Regions from separate parts of the Streptomyces sp. CA-106110 genome, predicted to be linked through region 2. Evidence: predicted binding sites of a transcription regulator. Region 2 holds the regulator's gene; the other holds the start of a gene.
What was found. Region 2 encodes HspR, which represses chaperone genes until heat shock. Its sites were predicted from a motif close to TTGAGNNNNNNNNNCTCAA; they were not measured.
Positions count from the first base shown of each region.

Region 1: lon (endopeptidase La) is a predicted target of HspR. The motif match lies at 5,027-5,045, and genes of this name have one in related genera.

Region 1 is NZ_JBNJNB010000001.1:4,523,968-4,535,061, forward strand. Features, by position in the region: gene ACQEXA_RS20810 (protein phosphatase 2C domain-containing protein) at 1-784, shown strand, start outside; gene ACQEXA_RS20815 (MarR family winged helix-turn-helix transcriptional regulator) at 831-1,337, opposite strand; gene ACQEXA_RS20820 (lysozyme) at 1,588-2,406, shown strand; gene lon (endopeptidase La) at 2,578-5,004, opposite strand; gene ACQEXA_RS20830 (GNAT family N-acetyltransferase) at 5,275-6,069, shown strand; gene ACQEXA_RS20835 (rhomboid-like protein) at 6,104-6,877, opposite strand; gene ACQEXA_RS20840 (spermidine synthase) at 7,148-7,834, shown strand; gene ACQEXA_RS20845 (response regulator transcription factor) at 7,947-8,684, shown strand; gene ACQEXA_RS20850 (HAMP domain-containing sensor histidine kinase) at 8,681-9,787, shown strand; gene ACQEXA_RS20855 (multifunctional oxoglutarate decarboxylase/oxoglutarate dehydrogenase thiamine pyrophosphate-binding subunit/dihydrolipoyllysine-residue succinyltransferase subunit) at 10,070-11,094, shown strand, end outside.
Region 2 is NZ_JBNJNB010000001.1:5,948,962-5,960,055, reverse strand. Features, by position in the region: gene ACQEXA_RS27445 (LPXTG cell wall anchor domain-containing protein) at 1-7, opposite strand, end outside; gene ACQEXA_RS27440 (polysaccharide biosynthesis tyrosine autokinase) at 351-1,820, shown strand; gene ACQEXA_RS27435 (low molecular weight phosphatase family protein) at 1,817-2,518, shown strand; gene dnaK (molecular chaperone DnaK) at 2,730-4,577, shown strand; gene grpE (nucleotide exchange factor GrpE) at 4,574-5,233, shown strand; gene dnaJ (molecular chaperone DnaJ) at 5,273-6,442, shown strand; gene ACQEXA_RS27415 (heat shock protein transcriptional repressor HspR) at 6,447-6,899, shown strand; gene ACQEXA_RS27410 (sugar ABC transporter substrate-binding protein) at 7,464-8,606, shown strand; gene ACQEXA_RS27405 (LuxR C-terminal-related transcriptional regulator) at 9,095-10,132, shown strand; gene ACQEXA_RS27400 (helix-turn-helix transcriptional regulator) at 10,524-11,094, opposite strand, start outside.

The DNA of each region.
Region 1 (11,094 bases), 1.4 Mb from region 2:
TACTGAACTGATTTCCGAGCCCGGCGACCCGGCCCGCCCCAACGAGGACTTCGCCGCACTCGCGCTTCCGGCTTCAGGACAGGGTGGGGCGCTGGTCGTCCTGGACGGCGTGACTCCGCCGCCGGCCGACTACGGCTGTCTTCATTCCGTCCACTGGTTCAGCACACGACTCGGCGGGGCACTGACCGAACTGTCCGTTTCCCGCCGGGATCTGACCCTGGCGGAGATCCTGTCGGCCGCCGTCAGACGCACCGCCGACACCCACACCTCCACCTGTGACCTTTCTCACCCACGCACACCCCAGGCGACCGTGGTCCTCGCCCGCTGGTCGCACGCCACGGTGGAGTATCTGGTCCTGTCGGACTCGGCCCTGCTGATCGAAGCCCCCGACGGCACGGTCACCGCTCTCCTGGACGACCGCCTCGCCCGCATACCGCGCGCCAGTCTGGCGACGGACGCGATCGCGGACGCGACGGTCCGCAACAAGGAGGGCGGTTTCTTCACGGCGGCCGCGGACCCGTCGGTCGCCGCCCGCGCGGTGACGGGCGAGCTGCCGCGTGCGGCGGTACGCACGCTCACGGCCCTGACGGACGGCGCGACCCGCTGGACGGAGAAGTTCCACAAGGGCGACTGGACGGATCTGTTCTCGCTCGTGCGCAAGGAGGGGGCGGCGGCACTGGTGGAGCGCGTACGGACCCTGGAGGCCGGCGACCGCGAGGAGCGGGCGTACTTGGGCCGCAGCAAGACGCACGACGACGCGACGGTGGTGTACGTGGAGCTGTGAGCGGCTCGCGGGGAGCCGTGCGGGGTCCGAGCAGGCCCCGAGCAGGCTATTTCTCCATGCTCTGGTTCAACTGGTTCAGCAGGCGGGCCAGTTCGGCCACCTCGCGCCGGTCCCAGTGGGACAGTTCCCGCACGTACAGCGCACGGCGCGCCTCACGCACGTTTCCCACCCGGGTGCGGCCCTCCTCGGTGAGGTGGACCAGCCACGCCCGGCCGTCCGCCGGGTCCGGCTCCCGGGCCACCAGGCCCAGGTCCTCCAGGGCGCGCAACTGGCGGGACATGGTGGCCTTGCCGACGCCGATGTAGGCCGCGAGCTCCGTCGCACGCTGCCGGCCGTACTCGTCCAGGCGCACGAGCAGGCCGTACGCCGCGGGCTCCAGGTCCGGGTGGACCTCTCGGGCCATCTCGCCCTGATTGGCCCTCGCCCGTCGCAGGAACACCGTCAGCTCACGCTCCAGGGAGAGGAATTCCCGGTCCGCGCCGCCGCATTCCAGACCGCTTTCCGGCACGCCGGAGTCGCCCCCGCGCTCCTCGCCGTTTCCATGCTCGTGCACGTCAGTACCCCTGCCCCGGTTTCCCGTTCCTGAAAGTTTCCGCCGAGCATCGCCATTGCCGCAGCTCCGCCAGTATTTCGCAGGCTTAGACCAACGGCGTTCTCCGACCCCTCTTCCCAGCCCGGGTCCACGTGCCTAGCTTCGTTGACGGCCTCTGGCATGCTCACGCCATTGTGCAGCCGAGACCGGCACTCCCCACGCGCCCGGCCCGCCCGGGCGTCTCCCCCCACCGAGTCACCCGGAGGCTCGTATGCCCGTGCACAGACCCGGATCGTTCCGGCAGCCCGGCCTGCTCGCGGCCGGAATCCTGCTCGCCCTGCTGTCCCTGCTGACCGCCCTCCCGGCCCACGCCGCGGGCACACCCGCCCGTGGCACCGCGTACATGGGCATGGGCGTCCTGGCCCACGACGGCCGAGGCGGCGCGCCCGCACCCAGTCTCGTCGCCCAGACGGAAGGCGTCGACGTCTCCGGCTACCAGGGCAACGTCGCCTGGTCCACGCTGTGGAACAGCGGCGTGCGTTGGGCGTACTCAAAGGCGACGGAGGGGACTTACTACACGAACCCCTACTTCGCCCAGCAGTACAACGGCTCGTACAGCATCGGCATGATCCGCGGCGCGTACCACTTCGCCACCCCGGACACCACGAGCGGCGCCGCCCAGGCCAACTACTTCGTCGACCACGGCGGCGGCTGGTCCGGGGACGGAAAGACGCTGCCGGGCACGCTCGACATCGAGTGGAACCCGTACGGGGCGGCCTGCTACGGCAAGTCGGCGAGCGCGATGGTCAGCTGGATCGCCGACTTCCTGAACACCTACCGGGCCCGTACCGGCCGGAACGCCGTGATCTACACGGCCACCAGCTGGTGGACCCAGTGCACCGGCAACTACGGCGGCTTCGCCTCGGCCGACCCGCTATGGATCGCCCGCTATGCCGCCGACCCGGGCACGCTGCCGGCCGGCTGGGCGTACTACACGATGTGGCAGTACACGTCGTCCGGACCGACGGTCGGGGACCACGACAAGTTCAACGGCGCCCTCGACAGGGTCCAGGCACTCGCCAACGGCTAGCGCCACAGACCCCCGGCCGGGGCCCGGGGAGCGATCCCCGGACCCACAAGGCACCAGCGCACTCGACAGAGTGCGGGCACTCGCCGACGGCCGACGTCCCCTGAGCGGTCGCACGGGAAGGCCCGGGCCTCCCTCACGGAGCCCGGGCCTTCTTTCATCCCGCGACGTCCGTCACGCCGCCACGGGAACCTCGGGCGCCGCGTCGTTCGTGGCCGGCGCGAGCGCCAGTTCGAGGACCTGGCGGACGTCGGTGACGGCGTGGACGTCGAGCTTGTCCAGCACCTCCGCCGGCACGTCGTCCAGGTCGGGCTCGTTGCGCTTCGGGATGATGACGGTCTTCACACCCGCCCGGTGAGCGGCGAGCAGCTTCTGCTTCACCCCTCCGATGGGCAGGACACGGCCGGTGAGCGAGACCTCGCCCGTCATCGCCACGTCCGTACGCACCAGGCGGCCGGACAGCAGCGAGGCGAGTGCGGTCGTCATCGTGACGCCCGCGCTCGGTCCGTCCTTGGCGACCGCGCCCGCCGGGAAGTGGATGTGTACACCCCGGTCCTTCAGGTCGCCGACCGGCAGCTCCAGTTCGGCGCCGTGTGAGCGCAGGAAGCTCAGCGCGATCTGCGCCGACTCCTTCATCACGTCGCCGAGCTTGCCGGTCAGCGTCAGGCCTGCCGCGCCCGTCTCCGGATCGGCCAGCGACGCCTCCACGTAGAGGACGTCACCGCCGGCGCCGGTGACCGCGAGACCGGTCGCCACGCCGGGGACCGCCGTGCGCCGCTCGGCCGGGTCCTGGGCGGACTCGGGCACGTGGTGCGGACGCCCGATCAGGCCGCGCAGATCCTCGTCGCGGACGGTGAAGGGCAGCTCCTTCTCGCCCAGTTCGTGCTGGGCCGCGACCTTGCGCAGCAGCCGCGCGATCGACCGCTCCAGGTTCCGTACGCCCGCCTCCCGGGTGTACTCGCCGGCGAGCTTGCGCAGCGCGCCCTCGTCGAGCGCGACCTCGTCCTTGTTCAGGCCCGCCCGCTCCAGCTGGCGCGGGAGCAGGTGGTCGCGGGCGATGACGACCTTCTCGTCCTCGGTGTAGCCGTCGAGGCGGACCAGCTCCATACGGTCGAGCAGGGCCTCCGGGATGGCTTCGAGGACGTTCGCCGTCGCGAGGAACACGACGTCGGACAGGTCGAGTTCGACCTCGAGGTAGTGGTCGCGAAAGGTGTGGTTCTGGGCCGGGTCGAGGACCTCCAGCAGGGCGGCCGCCGGGTCGCCCCGGAAGTCGGAGCCCACCTTGTCGATCTCGTCGAGCAGGACGACCGGGTTCATCGAGCCGGCCTCCTTGATGGCGCGGACGATACGGCCGGGCAGGGCGCCGACATAGGTACGCCGGTGACCGCGGATCTCGGCCTCGTCGCGTACACCGCCGAGCGCGACCCGCACGAACTTGCGGCCCATGGCGTGCGCCACCGACTCGCCGAGGCTCGTCTTGCCCACACCGGGCGGCCCGACCAGGGCGAGAACGGCACCTCCGCGCCGCCCGCCCACGACCCCCAGGCCGCGGTCGGCGCGCCGCTTGCGCACCGCCAGGTACTCGGTGATCCGCTCCTTCACGTCCTCGAGGCCCGAGTGCTCGGCGTCCAGGACGGCCTTGGCGCCGAGGATGTCGTATGCGTCCTCGGCGCGCTCGTTCCACGGCAGCTCCAGCACCGTGTCCAGCCAGGTGCGGATCCACGACCCCTCGGGCGACTGGTCGCTGGACCGCTCCAGCTTGTCGACCTCCTTGAGCGCGGCCTCGCGGACCTTCTCCGGCAGGTCGGCGGCCTCGACCCGGGCCCGGTAGTCGTCGGACTCCTCGCCCTCCTTCGCGTCGCCGTTCAGCTCGCGCAGCTCCTTGCGGACGGCCTCCAGCTGACGGCGCAGCAGGAACTCGCGCTGCTGCTTGTCGACGCCCTCCTGGACGTCCTTGGCGATGGACTCGGCGACGTCCTGCTCGGCGAGGTGCTCGCGCAGTTGCTCAGTGGCGAGCTTGAGCCGGGCCACCGGGTCGGCGGTCTCCAGCAGCGTCACCTTCTGTTCGGTGGTCAGGAACGGCGAGTAGCCGGAGTTGTCGGCGAGCGCGGAGACGTCGTCGATCGCCTGGACACGGTCCACGACCTGCCAGGCACCGCGCTTCTTCAGCCAGCTGGTGGCGAGGGCCTTGTACTCCTTGACCAGTTCGGCGACCTGGCCGGGCAGGGGGTCGGGAACGGTCTCGTCGATCCTCGTGCCCTCGACCCACAGCGCCGCACCCGGCCCGGTGGTCCCGGCGCCGATCTGCACACGGCCGCGGCCGCGGATCAGGGCGCCCGGGTCGCCGTCGGCCAGCCGGCCGACCTGCTCGACCGTGCCGAGCACACCCGTGCCCGCGTACGTCCCGTCAATGCGAGGAACCAGCAGAACCCTGGGCTTTCCGGGCTCCGACCGGGCGGCGGCCTGGGCGGCCTCGACCGCAGCGCGCACCTCGGAATCACTCAGGTCCAGCGGAACCACCATGCCGGGCAGCACGACCTCGCCGTCGAGCGGCAGCACGGGCAAAGCAAGCGGTGTGAACGCCGTGGACTCAGCAGCCATGATCTCCCCTTCGGCAGTCAAGTTGAGCTACACGGACTCAATGTCCAGGAGGATTCGATTGTTCCCCAGGGGACGTTCGCTCTGAGCGATCAGGCCTGCCACCTCCGTTGACGGCACGTCAGGCCGGGTGGGAAGCGGTGCCGATGTCGTCCCAACGCCCTCGGGAGCGCAACGCTTCCCGGCCGAACGGCCGTCGTGCCCGCGCACCGCCGGGCAGCTCGACCGTCCGGCAGTCGCCCCGCCCTCCGCCGCCCGCCGTACGGTCTGCTCATGACAGAATCGGAGATCCTTCTCGCCGCCTACGACGACCAGATGCGCGGTGCCCCGCCGAGCCCTCCCGCAGGAGTCGCCCACGAGTACGACGGCCCGCTGCTGCGGATCGTCGGTCAGTTCCGTGGGCTCGTCAGCGGGCCTCGCGACCTCGGGGTGTACGGGGCCGAACTCGACCGGCTGATCGTCCGGCAGCGCGACTACTTCGCCGCCCGCGGCGAGGCGGTGGAGTGGAAGACGCGCGGGCACGACACCCCGGCCGACCTCGTGGACCGGCTGCGCGCCGCCGGCTTCGTGCCCGAGGACCAGGAGACGGTGGTCATCGGGCGCACCGCGGACCTGGCGGTACGGCACCCGGTCCTCCCGGAGGGCGTCACGCTGCGCCGCGTCACGGCCGAGGCGGACATGCGCCGCATCGCCGCCATGGAATCGGCCGTCTGGGGGGAGGACTGCGGCTGGCTCGCGGACGACCTGACCGGCCGGGTGGCCGCCGCGCCGGACGAGATCGCGGTTCATGTGGCCGAGGCGGACGGGGAGGTCGTCTCGGCGGCCTGGCTGGTGTTCCGCGAGGGGACCGAGTTCGCGAGCCTGTGGGGCGGCTCGACGCTGGCCCGGTGGCGGGGCAAGGGGATCTACCGGGCGCTGGTCGCGGTGCGTGCCGCCCTCGCGGCGGAACGCGGCGTCCGCTACCTCCAGGTGGACGCCTCCGACGACAGCGCCCCGATCCTGCGCCGTCTGGGCTTCCGGGCGGTGACCACGACAACGCCCTACGTGTGGACACCGCCGGAGCGCTGACCGAACCGCCGAACCGCCGGACCGGCGGGAGCGGCTACCGGGCGGGGGCGGCCTCCTGGGGCCTCTTCCGCCACCGCCGCACCAGCGGCCACATGGCGATCCCGATGGCCAGGGACATCAGATGGCCCCAGTTGCTCAGGGGGTCCGTGAACGCGACGAGGTCCTGGAGCAGTATGCCGCCGAACACGATGAGCACCGCCCAGCGCAGCCATGGCCGCAGCAGGCCGGTCAGTGCGCCGAGGCTCGCCGCCACGCCGAAGCTGATGCCGTAGTCGAGGCGGTGCAGGGAGCTGTCGGGCAGTTCGCCGACCAGTACCCACAGACCGACCGGGAGCTCGGTGGCCAGGGTCGCGAGGACGTGCCCGAGCAGGAAGACGACGACCGTGCGCCGTCCTCCTATCCGCCGCTCGAGCGCGGTCAGCACGAACAGGAAGACCAGCGTGTACGAAGAGGTGATCCCGCCCGCGATCCACAGCGCGCTGGCGATGAGCACCGGCACCGGGGTCCGCACCAGATGGGCGACGTCGGTGCTGGACTGCTGGTACAGGGTGTGCACCAGGGCCGGGTCGGCGTACGCGGCGAAGAGCGAGGTGACGGCGAGGACGGCGGCGTACCCGAAGGTGAAGGGGGTGGCCACGGGGTTCGGCAGGAGCAGCCAGGGACGCGGGCCCGCCTTCGGCGCGGGCGGGCAGAGGGCCGGAAGGGCCGGCTGGGATGCCGTGCGCTGGCGCGGCATGCCGTCAAGGAATGGCGCGCCCGTCCCCGGGGCCGTGAACGTGGCGTCAGCCGCCGAGACCGTGCGTTCCAAGGCGCGGCGCTCCTTCCGTCACGCACCACCCTTGGCGTCGCAGGGGTCGCTGTCTATGACCGACGCCACCACCGTCCCGATTTCAAAGCAACTTCTCAGACGCCTCGCGCGTCCGGCCCAACCGCGCGAACGGATGTTCGCGCCCTAACGGCGGTCGGGCCAGGTCACGACGCTGAGCGCGCCGGGTCCGGCGCACCGAGCCGGGGAAGGGCGTACCCGCCCGACCAAAATCGGTCGTCAGCAGCAGATCGCGTCACCAGAATGTGACCCATGGCTCATCCGTACGACACCTACGACGCCCCAGAAGTGCTCGACCGCCGCTCGGGCCCCTACGGCGAGGTGGTGCTGCGGCGCCAGGGCGGACTGCTGCAGATCATCGCCAACGGCTGCTTCCTGATGGACACCTCCGACGGGCGCTCGGAGCGGCTGCTCGTCGACGCCGCCCGCGACGCCCTGGACCACCGCCCCCGGCCCCACGTGCTGATCGGCGGACTCGGCGTCGGCTTCTCGCTCGCGCACGCCGCGGCGGACACCCGCTGGGGAGGGATCACGGTCGTCGAACGGGACCAGGCCGTCATCGACTGGCACCGCGACGGCCCACTGTCCGCCCTGACCGCGGACGCGCTGGCCGACCCGCGCACCCGCCTCCTCGCAACGGATCTCGTCGCATACGTCAATGAGACATCGGACACGTACGACGCACTGTGCCTCGACATCGACAACGGGCCCGGCTGGACCGTCACCGACGACAACGAAACCCTGTACTCGAGGGCAGGACTGGCAAGCTGCGCACGCCTGTTGAGGCCCGGAGGAGTACTCGCTGTATGGTCGGCGCAACCCTCTCCGGAATTTGAAGGAACCCTCTGGAATGCCGGGTTCCAGCAGGTCCGTACCGAAGAGGTCCCGGTTGCCCGGGGCGTTCCGGACGTCGTGCATCTTGCTGTCAGACCTGGATAGCCGACCGGCGGTAACTCCCCGTACGCTGCATCCCTGACGCGGATCATTCAAGCGTCAAACGCAGTCATGGGATCACCCCACGGATTCCGGAAAGCAACCCCAGGGGCGGGCGATGGAGCAGACACACACCGCACACAACGGCACGACGGCGACCCCGGGCGCGCAGCGGCGGGTTCTGGTGGTCGAGGACGACCAGACGATCGTCGACGCCATCGCCGCCCGCCTGCGCGCCGAGGGATTCCTCGTGCAAACGGCCGGCGACGGCCCGGCAGCGGTCGACACGGCCGAGGCCTGGCAGCCCGACCTGCTGATTCTCGACATCATGCTGCCGGGCTTCGACGGCCTGGAGGTCTGCCGCCGCGTGCAGGCACAGCGCCCGGTACCGGTGTTGATGCTCACCGCGCGCGACGACGAGACGGACATGCTGGTCGGGCTCGGCGTCGGCGCCGACGACTACATGACCAAGCCGTTCTCGATGCGGGAGCTGGCGGCGCGCGTGCATGTGCTGCTGCGCCGGGTCGAGCGGGCCGCACTGGCCGCCGCCACCCCGCGCACCGGCATCCTGCGCCTCGGTGAACTGGAGATCGACCACGCACAGCGCCGGGTCCGGGTGCGCAGTGAGGACGTCCACCTCACGCCCACCGAGTTCGACCTGCTCGTGTGCCTGGCGAACACCCCGCGCGCGGTCCTGTCCCGCGAGCAGCTGCTCGCGGAGGTCTGGGACTGGGCCGACGCCTCCGGCACCCGCACCGTGGACAGCCACATCAAGGCCCTGCGGCGGAAGATCGGCGCGGAACGCATCCGTACCGTGCATGGCGTCGGCTACGCGCTGGAGACCCCGACGCCATGAGCGGCGAGCCGTCGCCACGGAGAGGCCCCGGGGAGCCCTGGGGCGGCGTTCGCCCGTTCTCGGTCAAGACCAAGCTGGGCGCACTGGTCGTCATCTCGGTGCTGATCACCACAGGTCTGCTGCTGATCGCGGTGCGCACCGAGACCGAGCTCCGCTTCATCACGGTGTTCTCGATGATCGCCACCCTGCTGATCACGCAGTTCGTGGCCCACTCGCTCACCGCTCCGCTCGACGAGATGAACACGGTGGCCCGGTCCATCTCGCACGGCGACTACACCCGCCGGGTGCGTGACACACGCCGGGACGAGCTGGGCGACCTGGCCCACACGATCAACCTGATGGCCGACGAGCTCGAAGCCCAGGACCGACAGCGCAAGGAACTCGTGGCGAATGTCTCGCACGAGCTGCGCACGCCCATCGCGGGACTGCGCGCGGTGCTGGAGAACATCGTCGACGGGATATCGGCCGCCGACCCGGAGACGATGCGCACGGCGCTGAAGCAGACGGAACGGCTCGGGCGCCTGGTGGAGACCCTGCTGGACCTCTCCCGCCTGGACAACGGCGTGGTTCCGCTGAAGAAGCGCCGCTTCGAGGTGTGGCCGTACCTCTCGGGCGTCCTCAAGGAGGCCCAGATGGTGTCCTCCGCCCGCGCGGGCATCGCCTCGGGCTCCGGAACCCACACCCGTACCGATGTCCATCTGCATCTGGACGTGACCCCGCCGGAGCTCACCGCGCACGCGGACCCCGAGCGCATCCACCAGGTCGTGGCCAACTTGATCGACAACGCGGTCAAGCACAGCCCGCCGCACGGGCGCGTGACCGTGAAGGCGCGGCGCGGGACGCACCCGGAGTCGCTGGAGCTCGAGGTCCTGGACGAGGGTCCCGGCATCCCCAAGTCGGAGTGGCACCGGGTCTTCGAGCGCTTCAACCGCGGAGCGGTGAACCGGCCGCACGGGCCGGGCAGCGACGGCGGCACGGGCCTCGGCCTGGCGATCGCCCGCTGGGCGGTCGAGCTGCACGGCGGCCGGATCGGGGTGGCCGAATCCCCCCGCGGCTGCCGGATCCAGGTCACCCTTCCGGGAGAGCCATCCGCGTCCGGTTGACGTAAAGTTCAAAGCGGAGCCACAAGATCCATACAGGTCCCCGCTGACGGACACGTGTGATCAGGCAGAGGCCCGCGCATCCTCCGCGCCGGGCCGGGTCCGCCGTACCCGCCGAGAACCGGAACCCCCGTTGTTTCCCGCCATTTCCAGCCCCGAAACACGCTTTCCGGTGTGACTTACACGACGATGAACCGGCCTGACCTGACCTTCGCGGTCGGGGAGGCGTAGCCTTTATTCCCGCTGTCCAATCACCTTGTGAAGCGGAAGAGGGCGGTTGCCGCCGTGTCGCCACAGTCCCCCAGTAACTCGAGCATCTCCACCGACGACCAAGCCGGGAAGAACCCCGCGGCCGCGTTCGGTCCGAACGAGTGGCTCGTCGACGAGATCTATCAGCAGTACCTCCAGGACCCGAATTCGGTAGACCGTGCCTGGTGGGACTTCTTCGCCGACTACAAGCCGGGAGCCCCTGCCTCCGCGGCCGGTACCGCGGCCGCGGGGGCCGCGGAGACCACCGTGTCGGCCCAGGCCGCGCCCGCCGCCCAGGCTGCCGCTCCCACGGCTCCGGCCGCGCCGCCGGCCCCGGCCGCTCCTGCGCAGCCGGCCCCCGCGCCTGCCCCGGCGAAGGCCGCGCCCGCCGCGAAGCCCGTCGCCGCACCCGCAGCTGCCAAGCCCGCCGCGGCGCCCGCACAGCCCAAGAAGGACGAGGCTGTGGCCGAGGCGCCCCAGGGTCCTGAGCTGGTGACCCTGCGCGGCCCCTCAGCCGCCGTCGTGAAGAACATGAACGCCTCGCTGGAGCTGCCCACGGCCACGTCCGTGCGCGCGGTGCCGGTGAAGCTGCTCTTCGACAACCGCATCGTCATCAACAACCACCTCAAGCGCGCCCGGGGCGGGAAGATCTCCTTCACGCACCTGATCGGCTACGCGATGGTCCAGGCCATCAAGGCCATGCCGTCGATGAACTGGTCCTTCGCGGAGAAGGACGGCAAGCCGACCCTGGTCAAGCCTGAGCACGTCAACCTCGGCCTCGCCATCGACCTGGTGAAGCCGAACGGTGACCGCCAGCTCGTCGTCGCGGCGATCAAGAAGGCCGAGACGCTCAACTTCTTCGAGTTCTGGCAGGGCTACGAGGACATCGTCCGCCGCGCCCGCGACGGCAAGCTGACGATGGACGACTTCACCGGCGTGACGGTCTCCCTCACCAACCCCGGCGGCCTCGGCACCGTCCACTCGGTCCCGCGCCTGATGCCCGGCCAGTCGGTGATCATGGGCGTCGGCTCGATGGACTACCCGGCGGAGTTCCAGGGCAC
Region 2 (11,094 bases):
TCGTCATTTTCTTCACTCTCCTTCTTCGCTCTTCTCGACTTCAGTCCGGGCCAGGCGGCTGCGCGTCGGCCGTCATCAAGATCTAGATACATCGAATAAATGGGACATATCTACATCGGCTGACGGGGCGTCGCTCAGGAGTGACCGGATGGGGTAGCGCTCGCTTCTCGATGGCCCAAGCGGTCGCGCCGACGGGGTGACGCGGCGATGTGCGTCGACAGGGGCGTTCGACGGGCCCGTGCGGGGGTGGCTCCCCCCTTCGCTGTGGATGAGTCCCTATCGTCGGCGGTGCGAAACGGGAAGTAAGACGGCATTTCAACTGATTTCGTCAGTTCTATGATGGGTGCAGTTTGGATCTCCACGGTTTCCTGAAGGCCCTTGCCAGACGCTGGCCGACCGTCACGGTCTGTCTGGTTCTCGCAATCGGGGCGGCGATCGCCGCAACGGCCTTGAGCACCCCGGTCTATGAGGCCAGGACCCAGCTCTTCGTCGCGACCCGCACCGGCGAGGACACCACCCAGCTCAACCAGGGGCAGAGCTTCTCGCAGGCGCGAGTGCAGTCGTACGCCGCGATCGTGACGACCCGTCAGGTGACGGAGTTCGTCGTGCAGAAGCTGCGGCTGCGCACCACGCCCGAGGAGCTCGCGTCCCGGATCACGGCCGTCGCCCCGCTCAACACCGTGCTCATCGACATCACCGTGCGGGACACCGCTCCCCGGCGGGCGGCGCGCATCGCCAACGCCGTGGCGACGCGATTCAGTGCGGTCGTCGAGCGGCTGGAGACGCCCAAGCGTGCGGTGACCTCCGAACGGCCCGTCAGGAGCCGCACCGCTGCGGGCACTTCCCCCGTCTCCCTGGGCATCACCCAGGAGGCCGTGGCCCCCACCGTTCCGGTCTCGCCGCGGCCCATGGTGAACCTGGCCGCGGGCGTGCTCGGCGGCCTGCTGCTCGGTGCCGGGATCGTCGCCCTGCGCGAGACGCTCGACACCACGTTCAAGGCGAGCGAGGCGCTCGGCGAGTTCACCGCACTGCCCGGCCTCGGCACGATCCCGTACGACAGGAACGCCCCCAAGCGGCCGCTCGTCACGGTGGACGCGCACTCGAGGCGCGCCGAGGCCTTCCGCAAGCTGCGCACCAACCTGCAGTTCTCACAGGTCGACGACCCGCCCCGGATCATCGTGGTGACGAGTTCCATGCCGGGCGAGGGCAAGACCAACACCGCCGTGAACCTCGCGCTGTCGCTCGCCGAGGCGGGCGTGTCCACCTGTCTGGTCGACGGCGACCTGCGCCGGCCGTGTGTGGCCCCGGCCTTCGGCCTCGTCCAGGACGCCGGTCTGACCACGGTGCTCATCGGGCAGGCCCGTATCGAGGAGGTGATGCAGCAGGCCGGCCGGCTCTCCGTGCTCGCCGCCGGCGCCGTACCGCCGAACCCCACGGAACTGCTGGCCTCGGCACGCATGGAGGAGGTGCTGCGCGAGCTGGCCGGCACCTACGAGGTCGTGATCGTCGACACCGCGCCGCTGCTGCCGGTCGCCGACACCGTCGGCCTCGCCTCGCTCGCTCAAGGTGCGTTGCTCGTCGTCCGCGCGGCCAAGACCAGCCGGGACCAGGTGCGCACCGCCGCCCAGTCGCTGGAGCGCGTGGGTGTCCGCGTCCTCGGCACGGTTTTCAGCATGGCGCCTGTTCCCAAGGGGGGGCGCTACGGCTACGGCCGCTACGGCGCCTACGGGCGGTACGGCGAGCTGCCCGCACCTCGTGCGTCTGCCCCCGGGGAGGAGGCCGTCGCGCCCGCGGCGACGCGGCGCACGGGTGAGAAATGACCCGGGTCCTGTTCGTCTGCACGGGCAACGTGCACCGCTCGGTGTTCGCCGAGCGGTTGCTGGCCGCGCGGCTCCCGCCCGGGTCGGCCGTGCGGCCGGAGAGCGCGGGCACCGAGGCGCGGCCCCGGCCCGGTATGGAGAACTCCACGAGGGCCGTGCTGGAGAGGCTGGGCGGGGACGGATCCGGGTTCTCGGCCCGCCCGCTCACCGCGCAACTCGTCGCTGAGGCGGCTCTGGTGCTCGGGCTCGCGCGCGAGCACCGGGAGGCGGCCGTGCGGCTCGCGCCGTCGGCGATGCGCCGCTGCTTCACGCTGAAGGAGTTCGTCCGTCTCGCCGCCGGGGGAGTGGACGGCGCGCGGGCCCGGGACGCCGCGGTCGCCGTGGACGACTCCGTCGCCACGGGTGCCGTGGACGGCCTGCGCACGGCGGCTGGCAGTGCTGCGGGCGGTGCGGGGCGGTGGGCGGTGTCCGGCGGGATGATGGACGGGGAAGACCTCGGGGTTGCGGGTGGTTTCGATGGAGTGGTGGCAGTCGTGGCCGCCCGCAGAGGTGCCACCGCCCCGGTCGCCGCCGCCGAGGACGACGTCCCCGACCCCTGGGCGCAGCCGCACGACGTGCTGTACGACTGCGCCCGCGAGATCGACCGGGCGGTGAGCCGGCTGGCCCTGCTGCTGGGCAGCGGTGGCGCGAGCGCTTGAGGGCGCGGGTCCGGTGCGTGCGGCGGTCCTGCTGGTCGCGGTGTCCGGGCCCCTGGCGTGGTCCCCGGAGGGCTGCCACGCAGGGTGTTTCCCTGGTTGCCGAGCGGCCCCGGACCAAAGTTGAGTCTGCTCGACTCAGGTCTGTTGACGCCGCACCGATCCCTCGTGCATCCTTGAGCCTGTTCCACTCAAGTCAGCTGGAGGAATCGAAATGGCACGTGCGGTCGGCATCGACCTGGGCACGACTAACTCCGTCGTCAGCGTTCTGGAAGGCGGCGAGCCCACCGTCATCACCAACGCCGAGGGTGCCAGGACCACGCCGTCCGTCGTCGCCTTCGCCAAGAACGGTGAGGTGCTCGTCGGAGAGGTGGCCAAGCGTCAGGCGGTCACCAACGTGGACCGGACCATCCGCTCCGTGAAGCGTCACATGGGCACGGACTGGAAGATCCAGCTCGACGGCAAGGACTTCAACCCGCAGCAGATCTCCGCGTTCATCCTGCAGAAGCTGAAGCGGGACGCGGAGGCCTACCTGGGCGAGAAGGTGACCGACGCGGTCATCACCGTCCCGGCCTACTTCAACGACTCCGAGCGGCAGGCCACCAAGGAGGCCGGTGAGATCGCGGGCCTCAACGTCCTGCGCATCGTCAACGAGCCGACCGCGGCCGCCCTCGCCTACGGCCTCGACAAGGACGACCAGACCATCCTCGTCTTCGACCTCGGTGGCGGCACCTTCGACGTGTCCCTCCTGGAGATCGGTGACGGCGTCGTCGAGGTGAAGGCCACCAACGGTGACAACCACCTCGGTGGTGACGACTGGGACCAGCGCGTCGTCGACTACCTGGTCAAGCAGTTCGCCGCCGGCCACGGCGTCGACCTCGGCAAGGACAAGATGGCCCTCCAGCGCCTGCGTGAGGCTGCGGAGAAGGCCAAGATCGAGCTGTCCTCGTCCACCGAGACCTCGATCAACCTGCCGTACATCACCGCGTCCGCCGAGGGCCCGCTGCACCTGGACGAGAAGCTCACCCGGGCTCAGTTCCAGCAGCTGACGGCCGACCTGCTCGAGCGCTGCAAGACGCCGTTCCACAACGTCATCAAGGACGCCGGCATCTCCATCGGTGAGATCGACCACGTCGTCCTCGTGGGTGGCTCCACCCGTATGCCCGCCGTCGCCGAGCTCGTCAAGGAGCTGACCGGCGGCAAGGAGGCCAACAAGGGCGTGAACCCGGACGAGGTCGTCGCCATCGGCGCCTCGCTCCAGGCCGGTGTCCTCAAGGGCGAGGTCAAGGATGTCCTGCTCCTCGACGTCACCCCGCTGTCCCTCGGTATCGAGACCAAGGGCGGCATCATGACCAAGCTCATCGAGCGCAACACCACGATCCCGACCAAGCGGTCCGAGATCTTCACCACGGCCGAGGACAACCAGCCGTCCGTGCAGATCCAGGTCTACCAGGGCGAGCGTGAGATCGCGGCGTACAACAAGAAGCTCGGCATGTTCGAGCTGACCGGTCTGCCGCCGGCCCCGCGCGGTGTCCCGCAGATCGAGGTGTCCTTCGACATCGACGCCAACGGCATCATGCACGTCACGGCGAAGGACCTCGGCACCGGCAAGGAGCAGAAGATGACCGTCACCGGCGGCTCCTCGCTGCCGAAGGACGAGGTCGACCGGATGCGCCAGGAGGCCGAGCAGTACGCGGAGGAGGACCACCGCCGCCGCGAGGCCGCCGAGACCCGCAACCAGGGCGAGCAGCTCGTCTACCAGACGGAGAAGTTCCTCAAGGACAACGAGGACAAGGTCCCGGGCGAGATCAAGACCGAGGTCGAGGCCGCCGTCGCCGAGCTGAAGGAGACGCTCAAGGGCGAGGACACGGCCGAGATCCGCAGCGCCACGGAGAAGGTCGCGGCCGTCTCCCAGAAGCTCGGCCAGGCCATGTACGCCGACGCCCAGGCCGCGCAGGCCGCGGGCGGTGCCGGTGACGCCGGTGCCGGCCAGGCGAAGGCCGACGACGATGTCGTCGACGCCGAGATCGTCGACGAGGACCGTAAGGACGGTGCCGCGTGACGGAGGAGACCCCGGGCTTCGAGGAGAAGCCCGACGTCCCCTCCGGCGCCACCCCTGATGACGCCGAGCCGCAGGCCGCCTCTTCCTCTCCGAAGGAGGCGGCGGCCCCGGCAGGGGACGCGAACACACAGACCGCCGGTCTGATGGCACAGCTGGACCAGGTGCGCACTGCGCTCAACGAGCGCACCCTGGACCTCCAGCGCCTCCAGGCCGAATACCAGAACTACCGTCGCCGCGTCGAGCGCGACCGGATCACGGTCAAGGAGATCGCGATCGCGAACCTCCTGACCGAGCTCCTGCCGGTGCTCGACGACATCGGCCGCGCGCGGGACCACGGCGAGCTCGTCGGCGGATTCAAGTCCGTCGCCGAGTCGCTGGAGACCGTCGCGGCGAAGATGGGTCTGCAGCAGTTCGGCAAGGAGGGCGAGCCCTTCGACCCGACGATCCACGAGGCCCTGATGCACTCGTACGCGCCGGACGTCACGGAGACGACGTGCGTGGCGATTCTGCAGCCCGGGTATCGCTTCGGCGAGCGCACCATCCGCCCCGCGCGGGTGGCCGTCGCCGAGCCGCAGCCGGGGGCGCAGACGGTCAAGGCCGGGGAGACGGGCGAGGCGGGCGACGACAAGGAGAGCGGTGGCCCGGACGAGGGCTGACGTACACCCATGCGGCGTAGGGAAGGAGGGACGTCGGGGATGAGCACCAAGGACTTCATCGAGAAGGACTACTACAAGGTCCTCGGCGTCCCCAAGGACGCCACTGAGGCCGAGATCAAGAAGGCGTACCGGAAGCTCGCCCGCGAGTTCCACCCGGACGCCAACAAGGGCAACGCCAAGGCGGAGGAACGTTTCAAGGAGATCTCCGAGGCGAACGACGTCCTCGGCGACCCCAAGAAGCGCAAGGAGTACGACGAGGCCCGCACCCTCTTCGGGAACGGCGGCTTCCGCCCCGGTCCCGGAGCGGGTGGCTCGTTCAACTTCGACCTCGGCGACCTCTTCGGCGGCCAGGGGAGCGCCGGCGGAGGGAATTTCGGCGGCGGCATCGGTGACGTCTTCGGGGGCCTGTTCAACCGCGGCGGCGGCGCGGGCACGCGTACGCAGCCGAGGCGCGGCCAGGACATCGAGTCCGAGGTCACGCTGAGCTTCATGGAGGCGGTGGACGGCGCGACGGTACCGCTGCGCATGTCCTCGCAGGCGCCGTGCAAGGCCTGTTCGGGAACCGGCGACAAGAACGGCACACCGCGTGTGTGCCCGACCTGCGTCGGCACCGGCCAGGTGGCGCGCGGCTCCGGCGGCGGCTTCTCGCTGACCGACCCCTGCCCGGACTGCAAGGGCCGCGGACTCATCGCCGAGCACCCCTGCCTGGAGTGCAAGGGCAGCGGCCGGGCGAAGTCGTCCCGGACGATGCAGGTCCGCATCCCGGCGGGCGTCACGGACGGGCAGCGCATCCGGCTGCGCGGCAAGGGCGGTCCCGGCGAGCGGGGCGGCCCGGCCGGCGATCTGTACGTCGTCGTGCACGTGGACGCGCACCCCGTCTTCGGCCGCAAGGGCGACAACCTGACGGTGACCGTGCCCGTGACGTTCGCGGAGGCGGCGCTCGGCGCCGACATCCGGGTGCCCACCCTCGGCGGGCCCCCGGTGACGCTGAAGCTGCCCCCGGGCACGCCCAACGGGCGCACCATGCGTGCCCGTGGCAAGGGCGCGGTCCGCAAGGACGGCACCCGCGGCGATCTGCTGGTCACCGTCGAGGTGAGTGTCCCGAAGGACCTGTCGGGGAAAGCTCGTGACGCGCTTGAGGCGTATCGCGAGGCGACCGCGGGCGAGGATCCGCGGGCGGAGCTGTTCCAGGCGGCGAAGGGAGCATGACGAGATGGACGGCCGTCGACGCAACCCGTACGAACTGACCGAGGACAGCCCGGTCTACGTCATCTCGGTGGCGGCCCAGCTCTCCGGACTGCACCCGCAGACGCTGCGCCAGTACGACCGCCTGGGACTCGTGTCCCCCGGCCGCACGGCCGGCCGGGGCCGGCGCTACTCGGCCCGCGACATCGAACTGCTCCGTCAGGTGCAGCAGTTGTCGCAGGACGAGGGCATCAACCTGGCCGGCATCAAGCGCATCATCGAACTGGAGAACCAGGTCATCGCGCTCCAGGCCCGCGTCGCCGAGCTCCAGTCCGCGCTGGACGGCGCGGCGGCGACGATGCGCCAGCGCGAGGCCGCGGTACACGCCTCGTACCGCCGTGACCTGGTGCCGTACCAGGAGGTGCAGCAGACCAGCGCGCTGGTGGTGTGGCGGCCCAAGCGGCAGCAGCAGACCGACTGAGGTCATACCGAAGGGGCGGCACCGGAACTCTTCCGGTGCCGCCCCTTCGCGTGCGGCAAGGGCCAGAAGCCGGAGCCAGGAGCCGGTCCCGGATGCCGTAGGCCGAGGTCCTCACGGCCTTCCCGGCTTCCGTTTCGATCGCGCGGCAGTGGTCCGTCTTCTTCGATATGCCCGGAAACGTGCCGTTGATGGCGAACTGCCGCATGCGGCCCGGAGGATGCGCGGTTCGACTCCTCCTGGCGCACGGCGACTGCGGCAGGCGGTGACTCGGCCGACGGAACGTGAGGTAGATCACGTTTGCAGTGAGGTGGTGAACCACACTCCGTGGTCAACAAGTTGACGGTTCGTCGGTTTCCGGATCCCCGCAGGTGGCGGGCGAAATCTTCATCACACGGAGGTTTGGGAACCGTCCTCGCACCGTTATGCCTTGGTCTTCACTTGACTTCCACCCGAGTGCTGTTGCCATCTCGTTAACCGGTAGTTCTTGACGTTGCATACCGTCCCCGCGTTGGCTTTCAGCCACCTGGGTCGCAACGCTGCTCCCACGCCCGGAAGGCTTCTGATGTGAACGCTCGTACCACCCGTAGGACCGCTGTGCGTCGTACCGCGATAGCTCTGGCCGCCGCGGCGTCGGCCATCTCGCTCGCCGCATGCGGCGTCATCGACGGAGTCGGCGGGGGCAGCAGCTCCGCGAGCCCCAAGAAGGGCAACGACATCACAGTGGGTCTCCTTCTGCCCGAGAAGGAGAACCCCCGGTACGACAAGTTCGACTACCCCATCATCGAGAAGCAGGTCCGTTCCCTTACCGACGACAAGGGCAAGGTCGTCTACGAGAACGCCGACGCGGACGCGGCCAAGCAGAACCAGCAGCTCGACCAGATGATCGCCGACAAGGTGGACGTGCTCCTGGTGGACGCGGTGGACGCCAAGGCCATCGCTCCCGGTGTGCAGAAGGCGAAGGACGCGGGCATTCCGGTCATCGCCTACGACCGGCTCGCGCAGGGCCCGATCGACGCGTACATCTCCTTCGACAACGAGCTGGTCGGCCAGGTGCAGGGGCGCGCCCTCGTCGACAAGTTGGGCTCCAACGCCTCCAGCAGCACGATCGTCATGATGAACGGCTCGCCCACCGACCCGAACGCCGCGCAGTTCAAGGCGGGTGCGCTGAGCGAGCTCAAGGACAAGGTGAAGATCCCCAAGGCGGGGGAGTTCGACACCAAGGACTGGAAGCCGGAGAACGCCAAGGCGAACATGCAGGCGGCGATCCGGGCCATCGGGCTGAGCAACATCACCGGTGTCTACTCCGCGAACGACGGCATGGCGGGCGCCATCATCGACGCGCTGAAGGAGGCCGGCGCCACCAAGATCCCGCCGGTGACCGGACAGGACGCGGCGCTGGACGCGGTGCAGCGGATCCTTTCGGGCGAGCAGTACATGAGTGTGTACAAGTCGTACCCCGAAGAGGCCAACAACGCCGCGGAGATGGCGGTGTCCAAGGTCCAGGGCCGCTCGATCGAGTTCGACGCGCTGACCCGCGACAAGGTCGACAGCCCGACGCAGAAGCAGATCCCGTCGATGCTGGTGCCGGTGGTCGCGCTCACCAAGGGCAACATCAAGGACACGGTGCTCCAGGACAGCATCTACACCGTCCAGGAGATCTGCACCCCCAAGTACAAGACGTACTGCGACGCCAACGGCATCAAGTGACCCACGCGGTGGGCGGGCGACGGCGCCCGTCCACCGGCGGTCCGGGCGTTCTCACATCGCCCGGGTGAACTCCACCGCCGCTGCCGGCGGTCCTCCCGCCGTCCCTTCGGCCACCCACCACGCGTCGGTCAACGTGTGAACGTCGAACATGTCTGCCATGCCCGGACGCCGAGTGCCTCACTCGGCGCGCCGATTTCCCGGTGGTTTCCGGAAGCGCACACGATCGTGCGCCGCGGCGCCTGCCGCGACTCCGTCAGCTTGCTGCAGTGAAAGTTCCTGAGGCCCGGATGATCAGGGATACATCAGGTCATTCCTGGGTGCTCCGGTGAGGGACCTGTGTTGCGGAGGCGGGCGGCTCCGCGCATAGTTGCGCTGCGAAGGCGTTCGGACACGGTGCAAACGGCCGTGTCCGGACGCGCGCGAGGACGTCGCTGGTGAGCTGAGCAGCTCAGGACGCCGGAGCCAGGAGTCGGAGCCAGGGGTGGAAGATGGCCGGGGATGGGACGGAGACGCATCCGCACGGCGCTGACCGGCTCTGCGGGGCCGGCAACCGCGTGTACTCCCGGGCCGTACGCCGGGGCCGGTTGCCCCGCGCGGACGCCGAGCCGGTGCCCTGCCTGCTGGAACTCGCGCTGCTGCACCCGGACCCCGACGACATGGACTGGCTGGTGCCGACCTCCCCGCAGGAGGTCATGACCCGGCTGCTGCGCGGCGTGTACGAGGAGGTCGGCGCGAGTCAGGCGCGGCTCGGGACCGCGGTGGCCGCGGTCGAGTGGTACGGAGGGCTCGGCGGCCGCGAACAGGGTCCCGGGGAGGGCGTGGCGATCAGGGTCCTGGACGGGCTGTCGCGGATCCGCGCCGCCATGGACGAGGCGACGGAGCAGTGCGCGTCCGAGGTGCTGACGGTGCAGCCGGGCGGTATCCGCCGCGAGGACGAGCTCTCCGAGGGCCTGCACCGGGCCATGGAGATGCGCCGCAGGGGCGTGCGCATGCGCGACCTGTACACGCATGTCGCCCGGCACGGCCAGGGCCTGCACAACTACATGGAGCTGATGGGTGACGCGGCCGAGGCGCGCACCCTCGACGAGGTGCCCGAGCGCCTGATCCTCTTCGACCGCAAGGTCGCCTTCATCCCGGCGAACGCGGACCGCACGATCGCGCTCGAACTGCGCCATCCGGCGCTGGTCGACTACCTGATGACCGTCTTCGAGCGCCTGTGGCGCCTCGCGATCCCGCTCACCTCGCCGCTCCCCGAGACGGGCATCGACGGCATCACCCACCGGGAGCGCTCGATCGCGGCGCTGCTCGCGGAGGGCCACCAGGACGCCGTGGTCGCCGAGCGCCTGGGCATCAGTGTCCGTACCTGCCGCGCGCACATCGCCCGGCTCTCGGAGACCCTGGGAGCGGCAAGCCGGACGCAGCTCGGGGTCCGTATCGCCCAGGCGGGCCTGGACGGCCCCGTGCGCGCGACGGAGCTGCTCCCGGCCACCGCTCCCGCCGTTCCGGGATCCCCGGCCGATCTGTGAGCGATACGGGGTGCGCCGGGCGCCCGCTGCCGACTGCGGCGGCGATGCCTCCTTGCGGGGATCCCCAGGGTGACTCGAGAAGCAGAGTGACCCACGGGGGCGCGTGGCCGACCGAGTTGCGTCGTAGTGCCGTATCGACACCGCCGTGAGGCCGATCTGCCCGTCCTGGTTCGAGGCGTTGGGTGATGGCAAGGCCGCACTGCGCTCTCTGGTCGAGGCGTTGTGCCCCGTGCGGCCGCCAAGGCCGAACCGGCCACGCTCGGCAGCGACTTCGACATCCATGGCTCAGGGCCGGAGCCGGAGCCGCGGGCTCCCGATTCCGCGTCGGCCCCCCGGATCGGTGTGGTTCGGCCCTGGCGGCCCCGCGATCCGTCGCGCGGGCGCGGCCGCGTCACTGCGCCCGGTCGTCGCCCGGTTCGTCCCGGCTCAGGATCCCCGACTGCGCTATGAGGTAGCCGAGTTGGGCCCTGCTGCCGCTGCCCAGGACTGTGGCCAGCTTGGCTATGTGAGCGCGGCAGGTGCGCACGTTCATGCCCAGCCGGCGGGCGATGGCCTCGTCGACGTGGCCCTCCACGAGGAGTTTCGCGATGGAGTGCTGGATGTTCGTGATGCCGCCGGCGGCGGTTTCGTAGGGGGCGCCCGCACTCAGCGGGACCGCCCGGTCCCACATGAACTCGAACACCTTGATCAGATAGCGGACGAGTCCCGGCTGCCGCAGCTCCAGCGCGACCTGCTGGTCGTCCCGGGTGGGGATGAAGGCCACGGTCTCGTCGCAGATGATGAGGCGTTCGACCAGTTCGTCGATGGTGCGGTACTCCACCTTGCCGGCGGCCAGCTGGGCGACGTACGCCAGCTTCTCCGGGTTGTGCCTGGCCGTGTGCTGGTACAGGGTCCGGATCCGCACCCCGCGGTCGACCAGCGGCCGGTCGCGTTCCAGCCCGCGCAGCAGGCTGCGTTCGGTG